3 regions of the Limosilactobacillus agrestimuris genome follow, and region 1 is predicted to be linked to each of the others. Evidence: predicted binding sites of a transcription regulator. Region 1 holds the regulator's gene; each other region holds the start of a gene.
The links. Region 1 encodes Rex, which represses fermentation and respiration genes when NADH is low (regulators of the CRP and FNR family bind a similar motif). Its sites were predicted from a motif close to TTGTGAANTANTTCACAA; they were not measured.
Positions count from the first base shown of each region.

Region 2: NFR46_RS03265 (CidA/LrgA family protein) is a predicted target of Rex. The motif match lies at 4,206-4,223, and genes of this name have one in related genera.
Region 3: adhP (alcohol dehydrogenase AdhP) is a predicted target of Rex. The motif match lies at 2,828-2,845, and genes of this name have one in related genera.

Region 1 covers NZ_CALPCW010000005.1:26,458-33,416, reverse strand. The annotation lists gene NFR46_RS04725 (YSIRK-type signal peptide-containing protein) at 1-2,192, opposite strand, end outside; gene groL (chaperonin GroEL) at 2,386-4,014, opposite strand; gene groES (co-chaperone GroES) at 4,069-4,353, opposite strand; gene NFR46_RS04710 (redox-sensing transcriptional repressor Rex) at 4,583-5,239, opposite strand; gene NFR46_RS04705 (ABC-F family ATP-binding cassette domain-containing protein) at 5,505-6,959, shown strand, end outside.
Region 2 covers NZ_CALPCW010000003.1:95,429-102,387, reverse strand. The annotation lists gene NFR46_RS03285 (YjjG family noncanonical pyrimidine nucleotidase) at 1-378, shown strand, start outside; partial or broken gene NFR46_RS03280 (ISL3 family transposase) at 440-1,690, opposite strand; gene NFR46_RS03275 (L-lactate dehydrogenase) at 1,872-2,843, opposite strand; gene NFR46_RS03270 (LrgB family protein) at 2,874-3,614, opposite strand; gene NFR46_RS03265 (CidA/LrgA family protein) at 3,630-4,034, opposite strand; gene NFR46_RS03260 (LytR/AlgR family response regulator transcription factor) at 4,425-5,153, opposite strand; gene NFR46_RS03255 (sensor histidine kinase) at 5,131-6,900, opposite strand; gene NFR46_RS03250 (SPFH domain-containing protein) at 6,918-6,959, opposite strand, start outside.
Region 3 covers NZ_CALPCW010000001.1:286,841-293,799, forward strand. The annotation lists gene NFR46_RS01375 (acyltransferase family protein) at 146-1,264, shown strand; partial or broken gene NFR46_RS09440 (IS982 family transposase) at 1,453-1,599, shown strand; gene adhP (alcohol dehydrogenase AdhP) at 2,867-3,889, shown strand; gene NFR46_RS01385 (CtsR family transcriptional regulator) at 4,054-4,521, shown strand; gene NFR46_RS01390 (ATP-dependent Clp protease ATP-binding subunit) at 4,536-6,959, shown strand, end outside.

The sequences.
Region 1 (6,959 bases):
GTTTCTGGAGTTGTAACGGCAGCAAAGTTTTGGCTATCATCTGTTAAGCCATTACTCTTATCAGCATTTACAGTCCAAGTAATTGTAGGAAGCGTACCATTATTCAATGCATCAACAAACCATTCACCATTTACATTTTGTCTAGCATTAACTCTTTGACCCGTAACAGCATCAGTATAGTAAGTGCTACTAGTCAAAGTGACATTTTGAGTTGTATCATCTTGTAATTGCTTACCATTTTCATCATTTGCTACATAGTGAATTGTCCGCGTTGCTGTCTTAGTATCAGTATGTGCAATAGCCTTATTTGTAGTTAAGTGAATTGTATATACATACTTAGCGTCATCTTCCGTCCCTTCACTATGCTTGGCATTATCAGCATTATTAATACTAATACTACCAAAGTCATCGCTTGCAACCGTGTATCCTTTACTCTTGTATTCATCAACTTGATCATAAATACTTTGACGAGTCTTCTCAGCTCGATCACGCGTGTATTGATAATCATCTCCGGCTTCTGGTACCGGATTCTTTTCATAAGTATTTAATGTCTCACCAGTTACATCATCAATAATCGAAACCTTGTATAAAGGAGCATATGGATCAAAAACGCTCATCCCTCCATTATGCAGCGGATCATTTGGATCATATTTTACAGCTGGTGCATGAGCATACTGTCCATCATATCCTTTAACCTGATAATTATCCTTATAAATATATTCAGGGAAAGTATCTGTTGTAACGGGAGTCCATTTACCATATGTCACTTGCCCATCAGTATCGACAGTCTTCGTACGCCTAAACTCAAGAGCTTGACGGCCACCATAGTGTTGCTTAGTTACATGATCGATGTTAACTCCTTCATCATTTTCATCGCTCATTCCATAATAGAAGTAACGATTTACTGTCTCTTTTGTCCCATCGCTCGACACTTCGATATCTGTATTAAAGTATACTTGATTATTGGGAACATAATCGCCAATATTTATTTGCGTATAATCTACCTTATAATTTACCGTTTGATTATCATTAAATTCCGCTCCATTAAAGAATCTTTGCCAATTATCAAGATCGGGTAGATTGTTAAATGATGCTGCTATTTCTGATTCTTCAGGTTTCCATCGTTGTGATACATCTGGAGATTTAATAGGATCAAAATTATCAGCTTTTAGTCGATTAGCTTGACTATTAAATGTAAACGTTTCGCCAGTAGTTAAATTCTTAACATTGAATATTCCGTTTTTCACCTTATTGGTAACTAGATCGAAAATAACCGTTGGCGTAATTTGATACTGTACTTTATAATCAGGAACTTCTTTTCCTTGATCATCTTGCATCGTTTCACCATTACTTGCCGATGTGTAACGATAGTGAACATTTCGAGTAAGATTGTACGTATGATATACCTTCTGCTCTGTCTGATGCTTTAAATGAATTTGAACAATCATATTTTCACTAGTAAAAGTATCAGGAGCAATATAAGTGCCATTTAGTTCATAATACCCAATATCTAAAAGATCAAGCATCCGTTTAATACTCATCGTACCATTATTGTATGCTTTCGTACCAACCTTATCGCCAACTTTACCGTATGCGTAATGATGGCCACCATCTTCACTAGGCAGATAATCTGAATAATCTACTGTCTTACCATTATCGTCATCATCTACAAACGTCAAATCAATTTTTGCATTTTGACCTTGTTTTTCACTTACATCAGCGTTTTTTGTAGGCGCAGATTGTAAGGTGATTTGTAGACTATTACCGGTCTTTTCATTTGACTTAGAAGTGGAAGTTGGCTGTTCGGTTTCTGATGCTGTCGTAATACTTTCCAGTGAAGAGACTATAGGAACGCCCTCTATAGCAGTTGATTGTGAAGCTTCAGGAGTCGTTGGTGTAACTTTTTCGTTTTTAGTGGAAGATGCCAAAGTATCATCTGGAGAGGTAGTGTTACTCTTCAACGTTACCTGTTGACTATTAGCCAACTTACCACCATCTTCATTATTGGTATTACTGTCAGGAACTGGTGCTGAAGTTGTTGCTTCATCAGCGTGCGCTACTGTACCTCCCCCAATGATAAAAGTAGTTCCTAGTAAAACAGATGCAACGCCAACAGAAAGCTTTCGTAAGCCAAATCGTTGTCGTTGTTTTTGCATGCGTTTTAAATATTCATGTTGATTATTTTTAGACATTTGTTTTACCCTCCCAATATATAAGTTCAAACGTATTATAAACTATTTTAAATAAAATAAAACTATTTTTCCCTTATCTTCTAATAAATACTAGCAAAAAATAGTTAAAGCTAAAAAGCAGTAGTTAATATTTTTGGTTCTACAATATTAACTACTGCTATTCTATTAATTTTATTATTTTAGCGGGATGAGATTACATCATTCCACCCATTCCGGCTCCCGGTTGAGGTGCTGAATTTTGGTTAGCATTTGGCTCTGGCTTATCAGCAACTACTGCTTCAGTAGTTAATAACAATGCAGATACAGATGCGGCGTTTTGAAGAGCAGAACGGGTAACCTTAGTTGGGTCAACAATTCCGGCCTTAACCATATCTTCAAACTTACCGTCAGCAGCATTGTAACCAATTCCTGGCTTTTCGCTCTTCAATTGGTTAACAATGACTGAGCCTTCAACACCGGCGTTTTCAGCGATTTGACGAACAGGTGCTTCCAAAGCGTTCTTAACAATGTTAACACCAGTAGCTTCGTCACCGGTTGCCTTAATTTCATCCAATGCTGGAAGAACGTTTACGAGGGCAGTACCACCACCAGGGACGAATCCTTCTTGAACAGCGGCACGGGTAGCATTCAAGGCATCTTCAATCCGGTACTTCTTTTCCTTCAGTTCGGTTTCAGTTGCGGCACCAACCTTAACAACTGCAACACCACCGGAAAGCTTTGCAAGACGTTCTTGAAGCTTTTCCTTATCGAAGTCAGAAGTTGCCTTACTGATAGCTTGCTTGATTTGGTCAACCCGTTCAGCAATAGCTTCCTTGGATCCCTTACCATCAACAATGGTGGTGTTATCCTTGGTAACCGTTACCTTGTTAGCTTGGCCAAGTTGATCAACAGTAGCGTCCTTCAAGCTCATTCCTAAGTCATCAGAAATTACAGTACCACCAGTTAATACAGCGATATCTTGTAATTGAGCCTTCCGCCGGTCACCAAAGCCAGGTGCCTTAACAGCAACAACGTTGAAGGTACCACGAATCTTGTTCAAAACAAGAGTTGGCAATGCTTCACCAGTAATGTCATCAGCGATGATTAAGAGTGAACGGCCTTCTTGAACAACTGATTGAAGTAATGGCAAAATGTCTTGGATGTTACTAATCTTCTTATCAGTAATCAAAATGTATGGGTTGTCAAGGTCAGCTTCCATCTTGTCGTTATCAGTTACCATGTATTGTGACATGTAACCACGATCGAAGCTCATCCCTTCAACAACGTCAACGCTGGTTTCAACACCACGGGAGTCTTCGATAGTAATAACACCATCGTTACCAACCTTTTCCATTGCGTCGGCAATCAACTTACCAACTTCTGGGTTAGCAGCTGAAATTGAAGCAATTTGTGCAATGTCATCCTTAGTCTTAACTTCGTGTGACATCTTCTTTAATGCTTCAACAGCAGCTTCAGTGGCCTTATCAATCCCGCGACGAATACCAACTGGGTTAGCACCAGAAGTAACGTTCTTCATTCCGGCATTAACAATTGCTTGGGTCAAAACAGTAGCAGTAGTAGTACCGTCACCAGCAATGTCATTAGTCTTAGAAGCAACTTCTGAAACTAACTTAGCACCCATGTTTTCGAATGGGTTTTCCAATTCAATGCTCTTAGCGATTGTAACACCATCGTTAGTAATGGTTGGGTTACCATAGCTTTGTTCAAGGACAACGTTACGTCCCTTTGGTCCCATAGTGGTCTTAACTGTATCAGCTAACTTATCAACACCGCTAAGCATTGCACTCCGTGCGTCTTCGGAAAACTTAATTTCTTTTGCCATATTTTATTCACCTCAAATTTAAAATCAATACTATCATTACCAAAGTCTCGTTAACTATTCAACGATAGCTACAAGATCCTTTTCATGAACAACGAGGTACTTTTCACCGTCATATTCAACTTCATTTCCAGCATACTTATCAAAGAGGACCCGATCGCCTTCCTTAACAGCTGGTGCAAGCTTCTCACCATTATCTAAAGTCCGACCAGCACCTACAGCAATTACCTTACCGGTTGTTGGCTTTTCCTTAACGTTTGAAGCAAGAACAATGCCACCGACAGTCTTTTCTTCTTCTGTTTCTGCTTTGAGAAGAACACGATCTCCTAATGGTTTTAACACGTTAATCCCTCCAAATTGATAAATCTCATAGTTAAAAATTAGCACTCTCACATTCCAAGTGCTAATTACATTTTCTACTATAACATTTCTGTGACCGATTGCAACAAATATGTTTGGTAAGTGGATAAATAAAAAGAAGCCGAGAAAAAACAAAATGTTTTTTCTCGACCTCAAACTATTACTAATAGTCTCTGAACTTATAAAGTCTAATCGCGGAAATTAGTTTAATTTACTTTTCTTCTTTATCCTGATTGTTTTCAGCGTAGTTCTTAATAAAGTAGATCAGGGTTTGGAGTTCGTTTGTTAAATCAATGTTCTGAACTTGAACATTCTTCGGAACAGAAAGACGAACCGGAGTAAAGTTCAAAATTCCCTTAACGCCAACGCTAACTAACTGATCCGCAACCTTTTGGGAAGTTGAACTTGGAACAGTAAGGATTACGGCATCAATTTGTTGTTCCTTAATCTGCTTTTGCATTTCACTAGCTGGATAGATTGGAATCCCGCTCTTAACGGTGTTAGCTAATTCAGGCTTAGTATCAAATGCTGCACTAATCCGCAAGTTAGTATCTTGGTGGAAGTTGTAATTAAGGAGGGCACTTCCTAATGAACCAACCCCAACAAGGGCAACATTAGTTAGAGTATCCTGGTTCAAAATTCCCTTAAAGAAGTTCAGCAGGCTTTCAACATCATAACCGTAACCCCGCTTCCCCAATTCACCAAAGTATGAAAAGTCACGACGAATTGTGGCAGAGTCAACCTGAACTGCTTCAGAAAGTTCAGTTGATGAAACACGCCGCTTATTTGCACTTAATAATACACTAAGGTAACGGTAATAAATTGGTAATCGCTTTGCCGTTGCCTTAGGGATTTTCTTAGTAGCCATTTTCTACTATTCCTCCTGCAATTTTAGTTTTATTTAACATTAGTGAGCTTATATTCTTGGCTCAATTTTGTCAGCTTGTGAAATTCAATTCTCCTATTATTCTAGCAATAAACTCTTTAATTGTGAACACTTAAACAAAATTCTTTTTAAAACTTTTTTCGTTTGAGCGGTGCTGAACGTTATCTATCTCTTGACCTTTGTGAAATCAGGATTAACCAGCGTATAATAGAAGAGTATAATTTTTAAGAACGAGGTAAACAAAAAAATGATTCTTTTGCAAGCCAATAATGTCATGCGTCGCTTTGGCGCTGACGTCCTTTTTCACGACGTCAACTTACAAATTCAAGAACACGGGCGAACTGCCCTTGTTGGTCGAAATGGGGCCGGGAAAACGACCCTGTTAAAAATGATCGCAGGAATAACTAGTCCGGACGAAGGAACAATTGCTAAAAGCAAGGATCTTACTATCGGTTACTTAGCCCAGGATCAAGGTCTGGATAGTCAAAGCACGATTTGGGCTGAGCTTGATCTGGTGTTTGCTCCCCTCCACAAGATGGAAAAGCAAATCCACCAATTAGAAGACCAGCTAGCCTCACTTGATCCCTCTACAAAGGACTTTCAGCTAACGACGGAAAAGTATTCACAGCTCCAGGCCGACTTTAAAAAGCGTGGGGGCTACGAATATGAGTCCCGAATGCGGGGGATCCTCAAGGGCTTTGGTTTTGAAGAAGAAGATTATCAAACCGCTATTAATTCACTTTCTGGTGGACAAAAAACTAAACTAGCATTGGCAAAGATCCTTCTTCAATCCCCGGATCTACTAATTCTTGATGAACCGACAAACCACCTGGACATGAACGTCCTTGCGTGGCTCGAAGACTACCTTAAGAGTTACCAAGGTGCCCTCCTTGTCGTTTCCCACGACCGGTACTTCCTTGATAGGGTGGTTTCCGATATTTACGATCTTGATAATCACACCCTTCGTCACTATACCGGAAACTACACCCAGTTTATGGAGCATAAGCAAGAATGGTTAACTGCTGAATGGAAACATTATGAACAACAGCAAAAGAAGATCAGTAAGCTTGAGGACTTTGTTAACCGGAATATCGTCCGTGCTTCAACCACTAAACGAGCCCAAGCGCGGCGAAAACAATTAGAAAAGATGGAACGGCTTGAACGGCCAGAAACCGATGATAAGTCCATCCACTTCCATTTTCACAGCGAAAAGGATAGCGGAAACGAAGTCCTTGATGTTGAGCAAGCTGTCGTTGGTTACAATGACCAAAAACTTGCTGGCCCATTATCGTTCACGGTGCGTAAACCCCAACGAATTGGGATCATTGGCCCTAACGGAATTGGAAAGTCAACCCTATTGAAATCAATTCTTGACCGGATCCCATTAGTTAGTGGCAATATCAAGTTGGGTGCTAACCTTCAGATCGGTTACTATGATCAGGAACAGCAACAACTTCATCCTGAAAAATCAGTCTTAAACGAAGTCTGGGACGATCACCCGAACATCCCAGAAAAAGATATCCGCTCCCTCCTAGGAAGTTTTCTCTTTGTTGGTGACGATGTTTACAAGTTAGTTCATGATCTTTCTGGTGGTGAAAAAGCCCGGCTTGAATTAACCAAGCTCTCCTTCAAGCCGATTAACTTTTTGATTCTTGATGAACCTACAAACCACTTGGATATTGATAGTCGAGAAGTCTTGGAG
Region 2 (6,959 bases), on a different contig from region 1:
CCCGGCACGCGAACTGTAATGCAGTATTTAAAAGAAAACAACTATAGTGTATACGCGGTCACTAATGGTCAAAAGCTAGTCCAAGATAAACGATTAAAAGATTCTCAACTTTTACAATACTTTAGTGGAATTTTTATTTCCCAAATTATTGGGTTCCAAAAGCCGAAAAAAGAAATGTTTGATTATGTATTAGCCAAAATTAATGGTCAGCAAACCAATACTCTGATGATTGGCGACTCATTAAGTTCAGATGTTCAAGGTGGCATTAACGCTCACCTTGATACCGTCTGGTTTAATCCCCATTCACTTCACAATCCTACACGGATAACACCAACCTTCGAAATTCACCGGTTAACTGAATTAAAAACAATTCTTTAAAAAGAAAGGCTCTTTGTCAAATCCTGTTGATATTGAGTTTTTGAATGGGAGAATCAAGTATTTATTTTGCTTGATTCTTCCTTTTCTTTATGGTCATTTGTTGTAACTTAATTCGAATAACTAAATTATGATAATTCCGTACTCCATACGACGTACGAATAATTTGTTTGATTTTGCGATTCACTCCTTCTAATGGGCCATTTGAATAATGGTATTTTGTAGCGTTCATAACTGCTTGAAGGTGCTCCTTAAAGGTACGATAGTTAGTTGATAAGGCTTCACAGACATCTTGGTCATCATTGATGATCTCTTTTAAACTCTGCCCATCATGTTCCTTGATTGCTTTACGAAATCCTTGTGTCGACCAGTAAGTGTTGGTTAATAATGGATTAGCCTGAATACCGTCTGTAATAATATGCTCTTCTGTTAACCGGTCACGTAAATAACGGTTATAAAAAAACTTTTTTTTCTAAATCATCATATGATTTTAGATATAGTTTCCAAGGTGATTTGAGTAAACGATAAGCCATTGAATGCTTCTCATAGCGCTTCATCGTTTGGATTCGTAACTGATTAAAACTACGGTTTACCATTTGCACAAGATAAAAACGATCAACGATAATTTGCGCTTTGGGAAATACTTTTCTGATAATGTCTGGATAATAGCTATTTAAGTCCACCGATACAGTTTTAACTCTTTGCCTAGTAAGGAGGGGGAATTTCTTAAAGTATTTAATAATCGTATTTTTATTATGATCCGGTAATATCTGTTGAATCTGGTGATTGTCGCTATCTAAGTAAATAAAATGCAGTTGGTGTCCGACACCCCTAAACTCATCAAAAGCTAAGCGTAATGGTAAATAATTAAAATTATGCCGGAAATATTCATCGAAAGCGTTTAGTTGTCTTTGTACCGTATTGGCAGAGATATTCGTTTCAGTTGCGATGCTAGTCATCGCCCGATCTTCAGTTAAGGCCATTTGCACTTTATGTTTTGCCTGATTAGAGATAAAGCAATACTTATTTACTAAAGTGGTACTAGCCATGGAATTTTGATGACAATCACGACAGATGACGCGTTGTTTATGTAAATCAATAATGACGGGGCGACTAGAGTCGGCACTAATGTAATGCACTTTTGAACGATAATGACCATTATGACAAATATTGATTGATCCACAATGAGGGCAAGCGGGTTAATTAACTCTGCTTCGTAAATCTTTTGTTGATTTTCATGATGAAAACCAGTAAAAATAATGTTTTGCTCTTTTATATCGAGACAAAATTTAATACTATTATCTAATAGGGACATAGTCATACACCTTATTTCTAATAATATGTTTGGTCGCAGATTTTTGAATACAAGGACTATGTCCTTTTTTGTATTCAAAAATCCCGTTAACAGGCTATCATAAAGATAACCTATCAACAGGATTTAGTGTATACCCAAAAGAAAAAGATGCGATGAAAATTCATCACATCTTTTTATATTACTACTTGATTAAATAGTTAACTAAACCAACTTTAGTCATACCATCAGTAACAACTTTCTTTAGAGCCTCAGATGACTTAGCCATCGCTTCACTCTCCCGTTCATTCAACGGAACTTCGATTACCTTTGAAATACCAGATGCATTAATTACAGCTGGAGTTCCTAGATAATTATCCTTAATACCATATTCACCATCGATATAAGCACCAACAGGTAATACAGCATTTTCATCCCGGAGAATTGCACGTGTAATTCTCATTAAGCAAGTTGCAACACCATATGCAGTAAAGCCTTTACGGTTGATGATTTCGTAAGCCTTATGACGTACATCATCTTCAATCTTTAGCAATTCATCATTACTGATACCCTTTTCTTCACAAATTTGAAGAAGAGGCTTGCCACCGACAGTTGCACTGGAATATGCAGCAAATTCTGAATCACCGTGTTCAGCCATAACATTAGCACTAATATCTAACGGACTAACGTCAAGCTTTTTAGCCAAAGCAATCCGAAGACGTGCTGAATCAAGTGAAGTACCAGATGAAATAACACGACTAGTAGGTAATCCAGAAATCTTTTGTACCGCGTAGGTCAAAATATCAACTGGATTGGTAGCTAACAAGAGAATGCCATCAAAACCAGTAGCCATAATACTCTTCGTAATTTGCTCCATAATCTTGAGGTTCTTCCCAACTAAGTCAAGACGGGTTTCGCCTGGCTTTTGAGCAGCACCAGCACAGATTACAACTAGGTCAGCATCTGCACAGGCATCATAATCAGCCTGGTAAACTTGTTTAGGAGCAGTAAAAACAGTTGCGTCTTCTAAATCGAGGGCGTCACCTTCTGCATGTTCCTTTGACAGGTTAACAATTGCTAATTCTTCAGCCAAGCCTTGTTGAACTAATGCATAGGCGTAAGCTGAACCAACTTGTCCGTCACCAACAAGAACAACTTTTTGATGATTTTTTGACATAATTCAGTTTCTCCTTAACGATTAATTAAATTACATGAATAAGTGAGCGTAGATTGGTACTAAGATATCCATAGCCAATGAAATAATCAAAACAGAAACACCGGCCATAGCACCTTGAACTTCACCAAGAGAAAGAGCCTTAACAGAACCAACGGTGTGCCCTGCAGAACCTAAACCTAAACCAGTAGCAACCGCAGAAATCTTCTTCAAGCCAAGAACCTTAATAAGGAATTCGGCCAATGCGTAAATAACAACGGCGTTAAGGATACATGCCATCGCAGTAACGGCTGGAACACCATGTACACCAGCAGCGATTGGCATGGCAACAGCAGTAGTTGCGGCTTGTGGCAACATTGATGCAGTTGAAGCAGCGGAAAGACCGAACAACTTACATACAAGGTTGATAAGGAACAATGAAATAAATCCACCAACGAAGCAGATTACGATGATATCGAACCAGTACTTCTTGAAAATGTTGTTAACACGGTAAACTGGAATAGCAAAGGCCATAGTAGCTGGGTTCAAGAACCAGAAAATCATGTTACCACCAGGAAGGTAGAACTTCTTGTAAACAGCAGCAGTAGTAGAACCAGTACCCTTAGCCCAAATTGCTAAGACAACGATACCAAGCACCATACCAACAAGTAATGGGTTAAAAAGGAAGAATCCATTACTAATCTTTGTTAACCACATACCAATTAGGTAAACAATTAATGAAATGAAGATACCAGTAAATGGTAATGCTAGATTTGTAACAATCGTATTAGCCATAATTATTGTGCCTCCCTAGTCTTCTTTAGTACCAGTGATCTTGTGGTGAATGCTCATAACAAGGGCACCAACGTAGGCAATAACAACAAGAATGATAATCGTAGCAATAATGATTACGATAACATCTTGAAGTCCTTCCTTCTTCATGATGTCAAGGTGAGCAGCTAATTGAATACCTGATGGAACGAACAGGAATGCAATTAGTCCGATCATAAAGTCACCAAACTTAGCAACTTGGTGAAGCTTAACAATGTGACATGCCAACAGAATGTAAAGCAATACCATACCAATTAAAGGAGTTGGTACAACAAAGCTCTTTGGAAAAAGATCAGAGATCAATTGAGAAACAAATAAAATAGCAGCAAAGATTCCCATTTGAACATAAATGTTGGAATCCTTAGGTTGTTTGTCCTTTTCCATAACTTATTCCCTCCCACAGAAATAAAAATAAATTTTGTTCGGCGCTGTTCTAAAGCGCCTCTTCAGTTATTTAATTTACACTTTTTTTTACGATTTGTGTTCGTTTTCACACTTAAATAGCCATATTTTAAGATGAAATGCCCTAGATAAGGGATGAAATGCCTTTAAAGCTTGTTAACCTATTTACAATTTCAAAAAACATATAATTACTTCTATTAAAATCATTCTTATCAAATGCTGGTATATCAATATAATTACTGTTAATTCCCCTTAAATATACTTGTACACTATTGATCGAATATTGATTTTTATTTTTCGGTTTAACAATTAAAAAAGAAAGAAGACCATGTAATTATTATCACGATCTTCTTCCTTTTTAGTAATCTAACTTCACTTTACTCCTAATGCTTGCTTCGTTGCGGAAACAAATGACCGACTTACAGGAATTTTACTTCCATCATCAAGAGTTAACTCATAAGTATGGTTAAAGCTTGGCTGTAATTCGTGTACCTTATTAAGGTTAACAACAAAGCCACGATGAACCCGAATAAACCTGTTTGGATCTAGCAAGCTAATCATGCTGTTTAACGTTTGTTTACTAATTATTTCTTGTTTCTCAGTATGAACAACCGCTTTTCCGTTTTGCGCTTGAACATAAAGAATATCTCGCTTTTGAATAACAATTGTTCGTTCATCATTAGTTAACGAAATTCGGGGGTTCTTCTGCTGAGGAGTAACTTCATTATTATACTGGTTATTATTCAATAACTTAGCAACCCGGTTTACCGCGTCATCAATTCGTTCCTGTTCAAACGGCTTTAAAACATAATCAATCGCATCAGCCTCAAAAGCATCCAAAGCATATTGATCATATGCCGTGGCGAAGACAATGTAAGGACCATCATCCATCTTCTTTAGTCTTTTAGCAAAAGCCATTCCACTACCATCATCTAATTGGATATCCAGAAAAATTAAATCAGGCCGATTCTTTTCAACCTCTTCTCGAGCTGAATTTATTCCATCAGCTTCATTAATCTCATCAATTAGGTCATTTTGCTCCAGTAAATAATGCAGTTCATCCCGCGCTAGTGGTTCATCATCCACAATTAAGACTTTCATTTACTTGTCCTCCCTTTTTAGTAAATGGAATGGATATCATAACAGTTGTTCCCTGCTCACTACTCTTAAAACGAAGGCAACTATCTTCTCCGTACAATCCAATTAACCGTTGATTCAAGTTATGCAATGCAGTTCCTGAACCATGCTCAGACGGTACGGCTTGGTGTCCAAGACGCTTTATTAGGTCAGGGGAAATTCCTTGACCATTATCTTTGACCGTAATTATTAATCGGTCATTTTGGTTATTAATGTTTACAATTACATGATTTCCTGTTTTTCGTTTTCCAAAAGCATGCTTTAACGCATTCTCAACTAAAACTTGAATTGTAAATGGCGGTAATAAGACATCATCACTAACGGTGCTATTTAGTTGAACATCATATTTATTCGGAAAACGGGTCATTTCTAAACTGAGGTAAGCATTAACTTGTTGACGCTCCTGCGTTAATGTTATCTGTGTCTCACGTGCACCAACAAGGTTTGAGCGGAAATACGTACTCAACTGAAGAAGAAGCTGCCGTGCCTTTTCACTATCCCGTCGCATTAATGCACTAATTGTATTAATGGCGTTAAAGAAGAAATGGGGATTTACTTGTGCCTGGAGTGATTTAATTTCAGCATCACGAACTAGTTTTGCCTGCATTTCCGCATTTCCTAAAGCAATTTGGTTAGCAAAAATTTCTCCTAACCCAGTTGCTAGTTGAATCTCAACTGGCGTCAATTTCCAACTATCCGTGTAATACATCTTTAATGTCCCAACAACACCATCTGCAACCCGGAGTGGGACAATAATCGCTGCCTGTAAAGGACAATCAATATGGGAACACCCTATTTCTTCTGCATTTCTTGCAACCTTTACCTGACCGCTTTGAATAACGGATTCGGACAAGGTTGTTACCATTGTCTTTCCTGAAATATGGTGATCGCTTCCTGCGCCGATATGAGCAAGAATTGTATTGCGATCAGTAATACTAATTGCATCAAAATTTGTGTACTTTTTAATAATGCGGACAACTTGCTGAGCTGATTTAAAGTTAAGACCATTTCTAAAATATGGCAACGTTTGATTGGTTAATTTTAAAACCGAGTGAGTTTGGGTTGCCCGAGTTTCCTCCTCTTGGCGAAGGTACATTGTAATAATCGAAATAAAAATTGACGTCCCTAAAGAACTAATCAAAATCATCGGAATTGCAATATAACGAACAAGGAGCCAACCAGTTGGACTAAAGAGGAAAACAAAAATCATCTGGATTGATTCCATTGATAACCCAACGATAAAGCTCCGCCACGGTGTCATAACAGTAAAGGAACTATTTTTATCCTTATATAGGTAACCTGAAAGGAGACCAATTAAAGTCGAACTTGGAATATAGAACCAAGCCTCACTGGCAAACCCGGCTTGAAATGCCCGGTGGAGCCCAGCGATTAAACCAACAGAGCCCCCTACCCAGGGGCCACCAATAATTCCCGCTGTCGTAACAGCAAGAATTCGCGCATTCACTACTGAATAATCATGCGATACGGCAGTTAGAATAACCTTATTATGTAATTCATTAGCTGGATCAATTTCAATCCCGGTAATATTCGCCATAATCGCAAAAAGCGAGAAAATTACCACTAATTGTAATTTTGCGGTAATCGTTTGGGCAAACAAGCACCGCCGAAATGCGGGAATATTAACAAGAAGGAAGGCACAAATAATAACAAAGCCGACCCGCTCGGTCATTAAAATTGTTAAATATAGCATGTGTTTTCTATCCCCGATTACTGTTGGGTTCCGGTATTAATTACCGGTTGGGTTCCCCG
Region 3 (6,959 bases), on a different contig from region 1:
TTTTAATTACCACTTTCGGTAGCTCATGGCCCTGATTTTTCAATACGTACTGTTATTGCCTGCTTACTGCTTAACGGTGGACAATCTTAGCTAAATTATTTATTATTTATAAAAAGTAGGTAAAATTAGATTATAAGGATTAATAATGAAAGAGATACCAAATCAAGTCGAAGTAACGGATAAAGGTTGGTGGGCTGCCGATATAGGAGACTACTTAAAAGTTATTGCTAATGGAATGGTAATGTTTCAACCGATTATTAGTATGGCTGTTAAGACCAATCTTAGTATTGAACAGTTAAAAGTTTTTGCTTCTTTTTACAATTTTGTTAAGTTTACATCGCCAGCGTTTATTTTTGGGATTGTATTTACGGTTATTCGGCAAAGCGGTAATCGAAAAGATTTGAATCTTCAGGTGTATTGTAAAGATCAATGGGCTAATAATTTCGTACCAACTATTATTTGGACGTTAGTATATTTGCTAATAATGCCTAATTTGCAGCAACATGGTCATTATTATAACCTGGCTTCCTTTTTTTGGCAGTTTATCACAGGGAATGCAGCGCCGCATCTCTGGTATAGCGTTATGATGTTGCAGTTTTTAATAATTATGCCGATAATTAAGTCAGTAACTGTCTATGTTGGTAATAATCTTTGCCGGCTAGGGGGAACAGTTATTGGAATTGGAATAGTATACTTTAGCTGGCTTGTTTTTTATGACTGCTTCAATTTTAGTGGCAAAGAGAATAGTAATTGGTATCTTCTCGATCGGTGTTTTTTGAGCTTTTTGATTTTTGGCTTTTATGGTGGCCTTGCATGGAATTTCCATCATCAAATTCAAAGTTTACTATTTCATTATTGGTGGCTTGTTATTGGTTTTTATCTTTTAATGTATGCCTGGACAAGATATATTTTTATTTCAGCTCATCATTTAACGGATTTACTGGATGATACTTACTATCGACCCTCAATGGCAATCTATGCGTTAGCAGTTATCATCCTGATCTATCTTATTTGTATTGTTCAAAAAGTCTATCGAATGCAACGCTGCCTTAAAATAATTCATTACCTGGCTTTTTATGCCTATCGCGCCTTTTTAGCGAATGTTTTTTGGGATCGAATATTATGGTATACAGGTGGCATGCGGCTAACGCTTAAAGCTACTCCTTACCTGACCGTGTTTATAACTTGGTTATTAACGTGGCTTCTTTCATACTTGTCTGTCTATCTTTGTCATCAATTATGGTTAAGCCTGGTAAAAAGATAGCTAAAAATTATTATGAGTTAGCTTGACAGGTATGATTATCCGTTGAGTTATTCCAGCATAGCTTAGCTGGTAGAGCATCTCCCTCATAAAGAAAAGATCGGAGGTTCGAATCCTATAATTTATACTAATTTTTATCAGTATCTTAAAAGGGTGTAGCATAACACAATAGTCGTCACCTTAAAAAGCTACGACGCCAGACCGAGAGTTGCTTTTCAAAATTGAAGCAATACAACGTTGAAGAAAACACAACTCGTACTTTATCTGGTTTTCAGACTCGGTTGGAAATGATAATTTTGGTCTACAATTTACGGATAATGAGTTTTATTACGAACTAGCACTATGGGTAGTTATGCTAAGTAAAATATATTTTTCCGAATAAAAAATTATTTTGAAACCTGCAATGTCAATTTAAATTAGAAAAAACTGAAAATTGTTCCTTAGAGATTTGACTTAAGAATACTTCTAATGGCGTGCGATAATTAAGTGCTTTTCGGGGAATGTAGCCGTTTGTATTGTGTGCCGGTAGAAAAGCATATGAGATTTTTATGGGTATTACTTTGTGGATAGATAAAGCTGGTAATAAAATAATCCCGGTGAGTGATGTATTACGAGGATATAGTTACTTTTATCCAAGGACAATAAAAAAACAGCAATAGCAAATACTACCGCTGAAATAGCAACTCTTACGATTGTTTTCAGAAATGACTTGGAGTTTAACCAAGAATTCCCTCAATTAGGCGTTTGAGAGCCTTTACAGAATGTAGCAGTTACTTAACGAGTCTATTCGGCACGATTAGAATTATGATGCACCAACAATGCAATTGGGACACCTTCCAACATGCACGCATTTGTAGGTTCGTTACGCCTAACAATGTGCTTAAACATTGTATCATAGAAAAAGCATATTATAATATAAGTGTTAGAATTATGATGCCGGTGTGCAAAATGGTTTCAGTTCGTTACTTAAACCGAACCGGTTGTGGGCGCCTAATAAGCGCTCTTTTTTATTAAAAAATGGCTACCGAATAACGATAGCCACATTTTCTGCCGGACAGAAGTATTCTGTATATTTTCTGTACCAAGACTCAAATTTCACAAATGAAATCCTAATATAATAGGAAGAAACTAGTTACTTGTGTACCATTTGTTCAAATCTTGTAATTCCGATAATAAAAAAGTCTGGTGTATTTAATAAGCCAATACATTAGGCTTTTTATTTATTCTCTACTTTGTTATTACTTTATTAGTAATAACTTTAGTATCAATAGGTAATTTAATTCTTAAAAGTGTTCCATCTTCATAATTAGGGTGGGGCACTTTTTACATTTTAATTGAAAGCGGTCATTAGTTGAAATTTTAAGGCGACTTCCTAAGTGAACATAGAGGTTAACAAAATAAGACTATATATTAGAATTTATTTGCTAATTTAATCACATTGGTATTATCTGGTTATAATTACATTAAGTAAAATAGTAGGCAAATAAAGAAATATTGGTCTGAAAAATTTCTGTTTATTTATTCACAAAAGCGCTTTAAAAAGCAAAACTAATTTGGTATTATAGCTTGTGTAATAAATAACAAGTCCAAAGGAGATTTTAGATTATGAAAGCTGCTGTTATTAATGATCCAGTAGATGGTTACGTTACTGTTAAGGATGTTAAACTTCGTGATCTTAAGCCGGGTGAAGCTTTAGTTGACATGGAATACTGTGGCCTTTGTCACACCGACTTACACGTTGCCGCTGGTGACTTTGGTAAGAAGCCAGGTCGGATTATCGGTCATGAAGGTGTTGGTCGTGTATCTAAAGTTGCTCCTGGCGTTACTTCCTTAAAAGTTGGGGACCGGGTATCTATTGCTTGGTTCTTTAAGGGCTGTGGACACTGTGAATACTGCCTTACTGGTCGTGAAACACTTTGCCGGAACGTTTTGAATGCTGGTTACACTGCTGATGGTGCAATGGCAGAACAATGCATTGTTCCTGCTGACTACGCTGTTAAGGTTCCCGAAGGCCTTGATCCTGTTGAAGCTACCTCATTAACCTGTGCTGGTGTTACTATGTACAAGGCATTAAAGGTTGCTGACATTAAGCCAGGTCAATGGGTATCAATTGTTGGTGCTGGTGGTCTTGGTAACTTGGGAATTCAATTTGCTCACAACGTCTTCGGTGCTCACGTTATTGCTGTTGACGGTAATCCCGACAAGCTTGAAGCTGCTAAGGAAAATGGTGCAGAAATTCTTATTAACCGTCATGATGGTGACGTTGATAAGCAAATCCAAGAAAAAGTTGGTGGTGTTCACGCCGCTGTTGTAACTGCTGTTTCTGCTTCAGCATTTGACCAAGCGGTTGATTCACTTCGTCCAGATGGTAAGTTAGTTGCCGTTGCTCTTCCACAAGGTGACATGAAACTTAACATTGCTAAGACAGTTCTTGATGGAATTATCGTTGCTGGTTCATTAGTAGGTACTCGTCAAGACTTAGCTGAATGTTTCCAATTTGGTGCTGAAGGTAAGGTTCACCCAATTGTTAAGACACGGAAGCTTAGTGAAATCAATGACATGATCCAAGAATTAAAGGATAACAAGGTTGTTGGTCGGAACGTTGTTGATTTCAGCCTAGAAGATTAATCTAAATTATCCCCTTTTTGAAATAAAAGAGACTGGAGAGCCACCAGTCTCTTTTTCTGGTTTAAATTACATTCCATATTATTGGGACTGTTTTCTGGTTCCCAATTTAATATTGTGGTAAAATTTGGTCAAGATTAGTCAAATAAAATTTGGAGGTGATGTTAATGGAAGAAAAGAGTATTTCAGATATTATTGAGGAGTATTTGAAGCAAATCCTTGGAGAGTCATCTCAGATTGAAATCCGCCGATCAGAAATTGCTAATCATTTTGACGTTGTTCCATCACAGATTAACTACGTAATCAAGACACGATTTACCATTCAACACGGTTACCTAGTTCAAAGTAAGCGTGGTGGCGGTGGTTATATTCGGATCGAGCGGGTTAATTTACTTGATAATGTTGATGTGTTAAACTCACTGATCCAAGCAATTGGCGATTCGATTAGTGAGCGTGATGCTTATGATATTATTCGAACGCTTTATGATGAGAAAGTATTGACGAGGCGAGAGGGGGACTTAATGTTAGTTGCCTTATCAAAGCAAACACTAAATGTGAATGATTGTAATGTTGAATCTCGTTTGAGAGCGAGAATTTTAATTTCAATGCTGAATCGTTTACGGTATGAGAGCTAGGTGGAAAGCAATTAATGGATAATATGTTTACACCAAGTGCTAAGCACGTTTTAGCACTTGCCCATGAACAAGCAAAATACTTTAAACACCAAGCCGTGGGTACTGAACATTTATTACTTGCATTGGCAATTGAGAAAGAGGGGATTGCTAGCAAGATTTTTGAGCAATTCTCCATTACTAGTGATGATATTCAAGAAGAGATTGAAAGAATGATTGGCTACGGAACTATGGATGACATGGGACCGGCCGATTATCTCCCGTATTCACCAAAGGCACGACAAGTATTAGCGTTAGCTGGTCAGGAAGCACAACAGTTAAATGCGTTAAAGATCGGTACTGAACATATCTTACTTGCGTTAATTTCGGATGAGGGGATCCTTTCTTCGAGAATCTTGATGAGCCTGGATGTTTTACCACGTCAGATTCGTAAGGTAACCTTACGTCGCCTTGGTATTTCTGATATTCAAGCACGGCAACGGTTAGGGAAACAACAAAGACGACAGGCAAGAAAGTCAGGAACACCAACCCTTGATAAGCTTGCTCGAGATATGACTCAAATGGCAAGGGATGGTAAGCTTGACCCTGTAATCGGTCGTGATAAAGAGTTGCGACGGGTGGAACAAATTCTTAGTCGACGAACAAAGAATAACCCAGTCCTGATCGGTGAACCGGGGGTTGGGAAAACCGCAGTGGCGGAAGAGCTAGCTCGCCGGATGGCAAATAATGAAGTTCCTGAAGATTTAGCGCGAAAACGTTTAATGATGCTTGATATGGGCTCGTTAGTTGCTGGGACCAAGTATCGAGGAGAATTTGAAGATCGTCTAAAAAAGGTTATTGATGAGATTCAAAAAGATGGCCACGTAATTCTCTTTATTGATGAATTACATACCTTGATTGGTGCTGGAGGAGCTGAAGGAGCAATTGATGCTTCTAATATTTTGAAACCAGCCCTTGCCCGTGGTGACTTACAGACTATTGGTGCAACTACTCTTGATGAATATCAAAAGTATATTGAATCGGATGCTGCATTAGAGCGTCGGTTTGCCACGGTTCAAGTTGAAGAACCATCTGAAAATGTTGCCTTGCAAATTTTGAACGGTTTACGGCCAAAATATGAGGAACATCACCATGTCAAAATTGATGATGATGCCTTAAAACAAGCTGTTAAACTTTCTAGTCGGTATATTACTGATCGTTACCTACCAGATAAGGCAATTGATTTAGTTGATGAAGCTTCATCGATGGTACGGATTGATGCTGAAGAAAAGAAAAAGCATCAGCCATCACTGACTTCTAAATTAGCTGAACTTCGGCAGAAGAAGGAAAATGCGATTGAGGATCAGGACTTTGATCAAGCTGCGAACCTTCGTCAAGAAGAATTGACATTAAAGGCCAAGGCTGATGAGCAAGAAAAGAAGGCAGAGAAGCAATCTGCAAAGCACCAGCTACATACTACTGGAGAAGACGTTGCTAAGATTGTGGCTGAATGGACTGGCGTTCCACTAACCCAGTTGAAAAAGAGCGAGAGTGAACGGCTGGTTAATCTAGAAAAAGTTCTTCATAACCGGGTTATCGGCCAGGACGAAGCTGTTTCTGTGGTTGCAAAGGCAATTCGTCGTGCTCGAAGTGGGTTGAAGGATCCGCAACGACCAATTGGTTCATTTATGTTTCTTGGGCCAACCGGTGTCGGGAAGACTGAGCTAGCAAAGGCACTTGCAGCGGCAATGTTTGGTTCAGAGGACAATATGATCCGGATCGACATGTCCGAGTATATGGAAAAGTACAGTACAAGTCGGTTAATTGGTGCAGCTCCTGGTTATGTTGGCTATGATGAGGGTGGACAGTTAACCGAAAAGGTTCGTCAACATCCTTACTCAGTTGTGCTGTTAGATGAAGCTGAAAAGGCTCACCCAGATGTCTTTAACTTGTTACTTCAAGTTCTTGATGATGGTTACTTGACTGACGCTAAGGGGAGAAAAGTAGATTTTCGCAATACCATTATTATTATGACTTCTAATCTTGGGGCTACCCAGCTTCAGGATGAGAAGGAAGTTGGTTTTGGTGCACGAGATGTTAGTCAAGATTATCAAGCAATGGCATCTGCAATCCGTCAACAATTGAAGCTACATTTCCGTCCTGAGTTTTTGAACCGGATTGATGAAACAGTAATCTTCCATTCCTTACAAAAGAATGAACTTCATCAAATTGTTAAACTAATGGTTGCTCAATTAAGAGCACGGGTCGCGGAACAAGGAATTAACCTGAAAGTCACTCCTGCAGCTATTGATGTTGTAGCAACTAAGGGTTACGATCCGGCATATGGTGCTCGGCCACTTCGGCGTGCTTTACAGGATTTGGTTGAGGATTCACTAAGTACTGCATTATTAAGTGATGAGATTAAAACCGGTGATAATGTGGTTGTCGGTGCTCACCAAGGA